3 regions of the Pseudoalteromonas sp. 4NS20-0020 genome follow, and region 2 is predicted to be linked to each of the others. Evidence: predicted binding sites of a transcription regulator. Region 2 holds the regulator's gene; each other region holds the start of a gene.
What was found. Region 2 encodes LexA, which represses DNA repair genes until DNA is damaged. Its sites were predicted from a motif close to TACTGTATNNNNATACAGTA; they were not measured.
Positions count from the first base shown of each region.

Region 1: a site for LexA is predicted at 1,502-1,521, ahead of AC27JL_RS07675 (SulA-like leucine-rich domain-containing protein). Genes of this name have one in related genera too.
Region 3: a site for LexA is predicted at 1,528-1,547, ahead of AC27JL_RS14265 (YebG family protein). Genes of this name have one in related genera too.

Region 1 is NZ_BAAJMI010000003.1:82,527-85,810, forward strand. It holds gene AC27JL_RS07665 (DUF6172 family protein) at 1-209, shown strand, start outside; gene AC27JL_RS07670 (YchJ family protein) at 525-1,004, opposite strand; gene AC27JL_RS07675 (SulA-like leucine-rich domain-containing protein) at 1,034-1,477, opposite strand; gene AC27JL_RS07680 (tetratricopeptide repeat protein) at 1,765-2,220, opposite strand; gene AC27JL_RS07685 (NCS2 family permease) at 2,340-3,284, shown strand, end outside.
Region 2 is NZ_BAAJMI010000006.1:140,663-143,946, reverse strand. It holds gene coxB (cytochrome c oxidase subunit II) at 1-474, opposite strand, end outside; gene lexA (transcriptional repressor LexA) at 891-1,508, opposite strand; gene AC27JL_RS16125 (PaaI family thioesterase) at 1,685-2,128, shown strand; gene AC27JL_RS16120 (hypothetical protein) at 2,130-2,510, opposite strand; gene AC27JL_RS16115 (hypothetical protein) at 2,757-3,284, shown strand, end outside.
Region 3 is NZ_BAAJMI010000005.1:238,503-241,786, reverse strand. It holds gene dsbB (disulfide bond formation protein DsbB) at 149-667, shown strand; gene AC27JL_RS14275 (DUF6170 family protein) at 673-975, shown strand; gene AC27JL_RS14270 (ComEA family DNA-binding protein) at 986-1,282, opposite strand; gene AC27JL_RS14265 (YebG family protein) at 1,600-1,914, shown strand; gene putP (sodium/proline symporter PutP) at 1,986-3,284, opposite strand, start outside.

The DNA.
Region 1 (3,284 bases), on a different contig from region 2:
AGCGCAACAAAACTCTACCAGAAGATGCAGATTATTGGGCATTTGACTGTAAGTTTGGTAAAACGGTTGAAGATGCGCAAGTGGTTCATGTAGCTGAAATCAGCAACTGTATTAGCGATATTGAAAAGCAAGAATTGATGTCTTTTTACTTAGAAATATTGGCAAAACCTGCACAGCGTCAACAGCTAGACCTTGATAACGACGAGTAATAATTAGCGTTTGTGCATATCAAATTATTTAAATGGGCCATTGGCCCATTTTTTATGCCTATAGATTACCTTCAAGCTTTTTTCTTTTGAGCTAGCTCAAAGTATTTTACATCGTTTTAGGGCTTTAACTGTTAAATTGTTATTAATGCTACCTTTTCCCTCAATATTAACCACTTCATTAATAGAGTTAGTACTAAATCTAAAAGGTTATAAAGGGAGTTGTGTTTAATAAATTTACGAAGCTATGCATTAAATGTGAGTATTTAATTAGCAACGGAGTGAAGTAAATAATGTACTTCACTTAAAAAGAGGGGATTACGCGCTATGGCATTTTTTGTATTTTTTTGCGCTGCCACAAGGGCAATCATCATTCCTGCCAACTTTTATATCAGCGACCGGAAATATAATACCATCGAGATATCGCCACTGGTGTTGCTCTTTTATAAATTGAGAGCGCTCATGTAACACACAATATAGGTTTTGATAAAAATAGGTAGCTTTAAACTCAACGACCCCTTTATTTTCATCGCTGTTTGTTTCAATAACAGATAAGCTTACAAATCGACAACTGGTCGCAAATTCTTTAATTTCATTTATAGGGTTTTCAGCTTGCTTTTCACTTGCATATGTTTGGTATACGTATTTAGCATTTTTTTGTACGTAAGCTGTATACCTAGAGCGCATTAACTGCTCCGGTGTTTCTGATTGTTTATCACCTAATAGCAGTGGTTCACAGCAATCTTCGTAATTTTTTTGGTTTCCACAAAAGCAAGTGTTGTTATTTAAATAATTCATAATTGTTACATAAGATTTAAAACATCATTTTAGCAAGCTTGCTGTATGTAAGGTATATCAAGTACGTCAGAATTTTTAGTAAAACAATATAACTTTGTTTTTGTGTTACTTAAGTTAAGCGATAAGTTGCTCAATAACTGATTGTTTAACATATCAGTCCATGTAATGACCGCTGCAAAGTTACCATTATGCAGTGCGCTACGCAGTACATATTCTAAATTTACTAAATGTTTTTGCCTAATGACTAATAGTTTACTTGTGTCTATTGAACATGAATCAAGCAAAGCTTTACTAGGAACATGATCTGGTGCGATTAACAAAGTCCAAGCATTTAAACTATTGTACTGGTGTAACACCTTCAATAGCTCAAACGTTGCCGATATATCATCTTCAATTTGAATCACGTTAACACAATCAGATAGTTCGTCTTGTTGATAGCTTTTTACTGTTCTTACGGTTATTGGCTGTAACATATCATCTCGCTCACTGGGTTTATATACAGTACATGTATACAGTAGTTTATACAGTGTTATGGCGCAAGTGTTTTTTTGCTATTTTTTTATACAAATTTATATTCTATTTTTAAGGATATGTATTTTAATGTATATATTGTTGATATTTATCGCTTTTATTTAAATTTGAATGTTAGTGGGTGAGTTTTTTTATACAAGCTGAAAAGGTTTGCTTACGTTTTTTATAAATTTAAATTATAGCTCTGTACTGTATACAGTACTTTTACGAGCTAAGTTTCGGGCTTTTACTAAGGGGAAGGGGGGATTAAATGGGCATATTGTAATTGATGAATTTGTTCATATAAACTGGCTGCATAACATTGGGCATCCTTAAAACGCTTTGTTTCTATATATTTTCTTAAATCAGCAAGCGCAACTGTAGCTGGCTCATGACCCTGGCTACTCGATAAGCTAAGCCAAGCAACTCCATGAAATACACTTTGTGGAACACCTTGGCCTTTTACAAAAAACAAGCCTAAATAAAATTGCCCTCGGTGATCACCAGACATTGCCGATAAACGCATCCACTTTGCAGCTAAAGCAGGCTGGTTATTTTTTAAATAATATAGCGCCTTATTAAGCGTACTTTGTTGAGAGCTATCATTTTCAGGCGACGAATTAGTATCGCCTGGCTGTGTCACAAAAGACAAAATGTTGTCTAATTGTTGTTCTAAATCATAACCTGTTGGTGTGGTTTTTATCATATGCTGTCATTCGGTATAGTTAACTACTTCAATAGTTTAGTATATCGCAAGGTAAAATGTCCTGAAAAATATACTTTTTATGATAAAATCTCGCTACTTTTTATTGTTTTAAGTTCATTATGTTAGAAGCTTTATTTAAAATTAACGAAAATGGGTCAACGGTTCGACGAGAATGCATCGCCGGAATGACTACTTTTATCACAATGGTTTACATTGTATTTGTGAACCCTGCGATGTTAGCAGAAGCGGGAATGGATCAAGGGGCTGCTTTTGTTGCTACTTGTATTGCTGCTGCAATAGGTTGTTTTATTATGGGGTTATGGGCCAATTACCCATTAGCTTTAGCACCTGGTATGGGGTTAAACGCCTTTTTTACGTATGGCGTTGTATTAGGTATGGGATACACCTGGGAAGCTGCGTTGGGCGCAGTATTTATGTCGGGTTGTATATTTTTATTATTGAGTTTATTTAAGGTTAGAGAATGGATAATAAATGCCATTCCATTAGTTTTAAAACGGGCTATTGCGACAGGCATTGGCGCATTTTTAGCCTTAATAGCACTTAAAAATGCAGGCATTATTGTGGCAAGCCCCGCTACATTTGTGCAGTTGGGTGACATAACATCTGCGGGACCGTTACTGGCTATATTTAGCTTTTTTATTATTGCGGCATTGTTATATCGTGATTTTAAAAGTGGAGTGTTGATCAGTATTTTATTGGTTACTGCTATCTCACTTGGTTTAGGTTTAGTTGAATACCAGGGAATTATTGCTGCACCGCCTTCAATTTTACCTACTTTTATGCAGTTGGATTTTGCTGCTGCTTTAGAACTTTCAATGCTTAGTGTTATTTTTGCATTTTTGTTTGTCGATTTGTTTGACACGTCAGGTACACTTGTAGCTGTAACGCAAAAGGCTGGTCTTGCAGATGAAAAAGGAAACATGCCACGGTTAGGACGTGCACTCAGTGCCGATAGCTCAGCCACCATTGCAGGTGCAATGTTAGGTACCTCAACAACCACATCTTATATAGAGTCAGTTGCGGGTGTATCTGTTGGTGGGCGT
Region 2 (3,284 bases):
GTTTTTATCAGCTAAATTAGTTATTTCATCCTGAGGAGTTGCAAGCATTGAGTAAAACTCTACATCTTCTCCCATATATTCATAATGCCATTTCCACTGTGAACCTGTAACTTTAATTGTTAAGTCGGCTTTACTGGCATCTTCCATCGCTATTAACGTTTTTGTAGCTGGCACTGCCATAGCAATTAAAATAACAAATGGAATGGCGGTCCAAAGAATTTCTACTTTGGTGCTTTCGTGGAATTGAGCGGGAACCGCTCCTTTAGATTTGCGATGATGAATGAGTGCCCAAAGCATAATGGCAAACACTATTATCCCAATCACACAACATATAAAAAATATGGTCATGTGTAATTCGTAAACATTTTCACTTATATCTGTAACGCCTTTACGCATATTAAATTGGCTATTTGCCAAGGCTAACTGCGGAAAAACACACAATATAAGCCACAAGGTACAACTAAGTTTACCCATGTGACGACTCCTTTGATGCTGTTGCTAGTGCAAAGCGAAGAGGCATACGGCTTAAACGCCAATTCGTTATTTTTATTTTTTTATTAATGCCGTTTTATTTATAAAAATTGGCATTCACTGCGCTAGCAAAAGTTTATTGTGTGTGCTCAAAACTTAAAAGCGATGAGTATTGCCAGCGTCAGCTTATTAACAATTAGTTAATATTTAACCACCATGCAAGTTTTTTGTATTAAAAACAAACAATAAATATATAAAAAGTAGAGAGTTGACTTAGTTGAACGTAGAAGAAAATGGCTCAAATCGAGAGGTGGTAAGGGCTAAGGATGAAATGAAAGAGTGTGAATAAAAAACAAACAAAATTTTAAAAATTAAAAAAGCGCACCAAAAAAGTGCGCTTTTTATAAAATAAGAAAGAACTACATCCAGTCCGCGTTACGAATTACACCCACTGCCAAGCCTTCAATATTGAACGACTCAGTTTCAAGATCGACCTTAATTGGTGCAAACTCGTCATTTTCAGCATGAAGCAACACCTGGCGACCCGCCTTTTCAATGCGCTTTACGGTTACATCGTCATCAACACGGGCAACCACAACTTGACCATTTTCAGCCACTTGTGTTTTATGCACAGCAAGTAAATCGCCATCCATAATGCCTATATCTTTCATACTCATACCGTTTACGCGCAGTAAAAAGTCGGCAGCTGGTTTAAACATTAATGGGTCAATTTTACAGTGGCTTTCTACATGTTCTTGCGCCAAAATAGGGGAACCCGCCGCAACTCGGCCAATAAGCGGTAAACCTAATTGTTCTGGCTCCTCTTCTTCAACAAGTTGAATTCCACGGCTTGCGCCAGGTTTCATTTTAATCACCCCTTTTTTGGCAAGGGCTTTTAAATGTTCCTCAGCGGCATTTGCACTTTTAAACCCTAACGTTTGTGCTATTTCGGCACGTGTAGGCGGCATACCAGTGTCTTTAATAAACACTTTAATTAATTCGAGTATTTGAGCTTGGCGTTTAGTTAATGGGCGCATACAACTGGTTTTCCATACAGTACATTTAACTGTGAGTATATACAGTTAAATAAAAATCGCAAATTTAAATTATTCGTTCAAATAGCCAAATTACTTCCTTACGTGTACATTTTAGGGGCTTTCTAAAATAGCCTATAAAAATAGTAACTTGCTACATTAAATTTAAAGGAATCTATATGAGTATTTGGCATCAACCCATTACATTAGCATTGTGTAAACAATTGGACGAAGGCATTAATGGCCAAGGGACGCTAATGAAAACCATGGGAATAGAAATAACAGAGATAGGTGACGATTATCTAGTAGCAACCATGCCTGCAATCCCTGCACACCATAACCCTATTGGCATGGTTCATGGCGGCGCAAACGTTGTACTCGCCGAAACCGTAGCTAGCTATGCTGCTAATTTTGTGGTTGATTTCACAAAGTTTTACTGTGTTGGGCAAGAAATAAGTGCAAGCCATTTAAAGGCTTCTCGCAATGGTACATTAACGGCAACAGCACGCGCATTTCATATTGGAAAACGAAGCTCTGTTTGGGAAGTAAAAATTACAAACAGCCGCAACGAGCTCTGCTGCGTATCAAAAATGACCGCAGCCGTTGTTGAGCGAAAGGCGTAAGTTATTTTTCGAGAGGGTAAATTGTTATTTCCATACCCGCGCCAATAGCAGATATACGCAGTAGTGTATCTGCATGTAAAGCTTGATTAAAACACTTTGGCGACGTGCCTGACTCAAACCCTATATCAAACGTTCTACGTGAGCAACTTAACCATTGCTTTAATGCATTGCGTGAACATGACTCAATAAGCTCACATATATGGTTTATTGCTTTGTCTGGTGATTTTACATCGCCAGCTACCTCAATACGTGCTAATTGACGGTATTCGTCTTTGTCATAATGTAAAATCGTTGCGACTTTTTTTAGATCGGCCACCAGCACACTAATATCTTGTTTTGACTCAAGCTCTAGATCTACATTTAAAAATTGAATTTCCGACATTGTCTCGTATTTATCCTCTAATGGTTACCATGCAAACTTTAACGCAGTTTTACCTTTATACCAAATCAACACCCTATAAATAGACGTTTTATATGGTAATACTCTTATTTTAGAGTGCGATTGCTACTTACAATTGGCGCTATTGTGCTGAAACGCTATTTTAATGCACTAGTGCGACATTTTGTCGCACTCACCTTGCTCAACCATCGCGTAAAATGTCTTGTAAAAATAATAAGATAAACACACATGAAAAAAGTTTTTAAACCAGCACGTAAACTTCATAAATGGTTGGGCTATTTATTAGGAATACAAATACTAGCTTGGTTGCTTGGCGGTTTGGTTATGAGCGCTATTCCGCTTGAAAAAGTACATGGTAAACACCTAGCAACACGCACCCTAGCTAACCCCTTTAAAAGTAGCGATTACGTTGCATCAATTGATAATATTGTTTCACAAGTAACTAATCCGACTAAAATAACCTTTGCGCATTTTTTATCTACCCCACTTATAACTGTAACCAGTGAAGGCAACCCTCAAAGTTTTAATGGCATTACTGGGCAACCATTTAAAGCCCCCAATAAACAGCAAATAATTGCTAATGCACACGCGCATTTACTTATTGATGCTCAACCAGTAAGTACCACTTTATTAGGTTTAGGACCAAGAGAAAGCGGTTATAAAAAAGATGTATGGAAAGTACAATTTAACGATACATTGAGCACCACACTCTATTTGTCATCAGATACGGGCAAAGTGATTACTGTGCGCAGCACA
Region 3 (3,284 bases), on a different contig from region 2:
ACATATCACCGAGTATTTCAACATAGCCTTTTAAAGTGCAGGGACATTTTTTGCAGGGTAACAATAAAACTTTTTATATACCTCTTTTTGTTGCCGCGTACTTTTTCGTGCGTCATAATCTAACGCCTTATTTATTAGCGGACTTTTTATGAACTGGCTTGCGCATTTACCGACTCAACGAACACCTTGGCTTTTATTCACTGCGATTGTTTTTATGCTAGAAGTAACCGCATTGTTTTTTCAATATAAAATGGGGTTAGCGCCCTGCATTATGTGTATTTATCAACGTACCGCGGTTTTAGGATTACTTGGCGCGGGTATTGTTGGGTCAATTAATCCACAAAGTAAAATAATGCGTATAGTTGCTTACATTGCTTGGGGTGTATCGAGCATTTGGGGGTATTTAATTGCCCGTGAGCACATAGATATGCAAACGACAACAGATCCGTTTGCGTTTAGCTGCGAGTTTGAGCCTAACTTTCCATCGTTTATGCCGCTGCATGAATGGATACCGAGCTTTTTTGAAGCCACTGGCGATTGCGGTAACATAGATTGGGAGTTTTTATCGCTCAGTATGCCCGCTTGGATGGAAATTATTTTTGGGCTATTCGCTCTAACATTTTTTATTGTATTAGGTAGTCGCTTAATACTAAAAAGAACGGTTTAATAATTATGTTTACCTTTTTTTCTAGCCAACTTAAACAGTTGCAACATTTAAAAATACGCGAGAGACAGCTTGTTATAGCACGGTCTTTATCAATGCTGTCACCTACCGACCGCGTATTACTGCGTATTATCAAAATATTGCTATTAAGCCCGTTGTTTTTAATATTTACACTTTTTGAAGGTTGGATAATCATTCCCTTTTTAATACTCGGAGGGCTTTTTTATCCGTTATTAACCGCTCCGGTCGATATAAATTTTGCCAGAAAAAACCTAGACGAAGCACTACAACAACATGAAAAGGGCGCTTAGCGCCCTTTTGCTAAAGTTTAACTTTTCCTTCTAACTTACCCATTACTTTTTTGCCAATTCCCTTCACTTTGGCCAAGTCCTCAAGGCTTGTAAATAAACCATTTTCATCTCGGTAATTTACTATTGCTTGTGCTTTCTTTTTACCAATTCCAGGAAGTTTAGCCAACATTTTTGCATCTGCATCATTAATACTTACCGCTTCGATGGGAGACATAGATTTGCTCACTTCAGGTAATTGCGCGTAAGAGGTAGTAATGGGTAGGATACTTAGCAAACTTGCTATAAGTAAAAGTTTAAATATTTTCATTTATTCGTCCTTATTGTCCATTTTAGAACATATTTATTTTAATTATTAGGGAAGACCATAAATGACAAACGCGAGGCTAGCCACTTTGGAAGTACCTAAATGCATTATCACTTTTATCCGAAATCCTTAAAATGCAGCTGGTACAACCAAGTGATATATTAAATAAAGTTAAGTTACCGTTTTTTGTCAAATTTAAGACACTTAAAAATTACAACTCTGCGCTTGCATATTTACTTGCAAACCTTTACTGTATATAAAAACAGTAATCTTATGGTTTTTTATAAACCACAGTGCCAAGCAAGTTTGCAGGAGAAATCATGGCTGTTGTTGTTAAATATGTTGTAGAACGAAACGGAGTCGAGCGTATGACGTTTACTACTAAAAAAGAAGCTGATGCCTATGACAAAATGCTAGACATAGCAGAATCACTTGAGCTGATGCTAGAAAAAGTAGACGTGCCATTGAGTGAGCAACAAATAGAATCGCTTGCGTTAGAAATAGCAAAAAGTAAAGACGACTTTATGTCGGTACTTAAAGGTGCCAAAGAGCCTACTACTAAAGCGGCAAGTAAAAATAAAAAATCAGATAACGTTGCATCTATTGACGATAACAACGCTAAACAAGCAAGCTAAACATTTTGCAAATAAAAAGGGAGCAACTTAGTTGCTCCCTTTTTTATAGCTTTTATAAAAACGAATATTAATTAAAGCTCTTTTTCAACTTCATCAAATAACGTTGTTATATCTGAGTTAGGCTCATTGGTTGCTAAACTTACAACTACAATAGCAATACTTGCAAGTATAAAGCCTGGGACAATTTCGTACATTACGCTACTTAAACTTTCACCGTTGATTGTGAATGGGCCGTAAATCCATAGTAAAACAGTAACTGCACCCACAACCATACCTGAAAGCGCACCCGCAAAGTTCATACGTTTCCAGTAAAGGCTAAACAATACAAGCGGGCCAAATGCAGCACCAAAGCCAGCCCATGCATTACTCACTAAGTCTAAAATAGAGCTGTCTCTATCGTATGCGAGGTAAATAGCAAGTATTGCAACAATAGACACACTAATGCGCCCTACTAGTACAAGCTCTGCGTCACTGGCTTCTTTACGTAAAAATGTTTTGTAAAAATCTTCAGTTAGTGAGCTTGAGCTTACTAATAGCTGAGATGAAATTGTACTCATTATTGCAGCTAATATTGCTGCAAGTAAAAAGCCAGCAATAAGTGGATGAAACAACAGCTCTGACAGGATCAAGAATATAGTTTCAGGATCATCCACAACTATATTATTTTCATAAGTGTATGCTGCACCAAAAATACCCGTACCTACCGCACCAATTGCAGCAACAATCATCCAAGACATACCAATACGACGTGCTGTTGGCATATCTTTAACACTGCGCACCGACATAAAGCGAACAATGATATGTGGTTGACCAAAGTAACCCAAGCCCCACGCCATTGCTGAAATAATACCTAGCGCAGACCCTGCGCCTATCCAACTTAGCATGTCTGGATTAACACTGTTTAGGGTTGACTGCAGTGGTTGCTCTAATAAAGAGTAAGCTACAGCGGGTACTAAAATAAGTGCAATAAACATAATACAGCCTTGCACGAAGTCAGTTAAGCTAACCGCTAAAAAGCCACCAAAGAGTGTATACAAAACAACAACACCCGTTGTGATGTATAGCCCCATTTCGTAGCTTAAGCCAAATGAGCTTTCAAATAGTTTACCACCGGCAACAACACCTGAAGAGGTATACAGTGTGAAGAACACAATAATTACAACAGCCGACACAACACGGAGTAAATTTGATTCATCGTTAAATCGGTTAGAAAAGTAATCAGGGATGGTAATAGAGTCATTCGCTTTTTCAGTGTAAACCCTTAAACGCGGCGCGACTAAAAAGTAGTTTAACCATGCACCGGCAATTAAACCAAATGCAATCCATGTGCTACTTAAGCCAGTAACAAACATGGCGCCAGGTAACCCCAT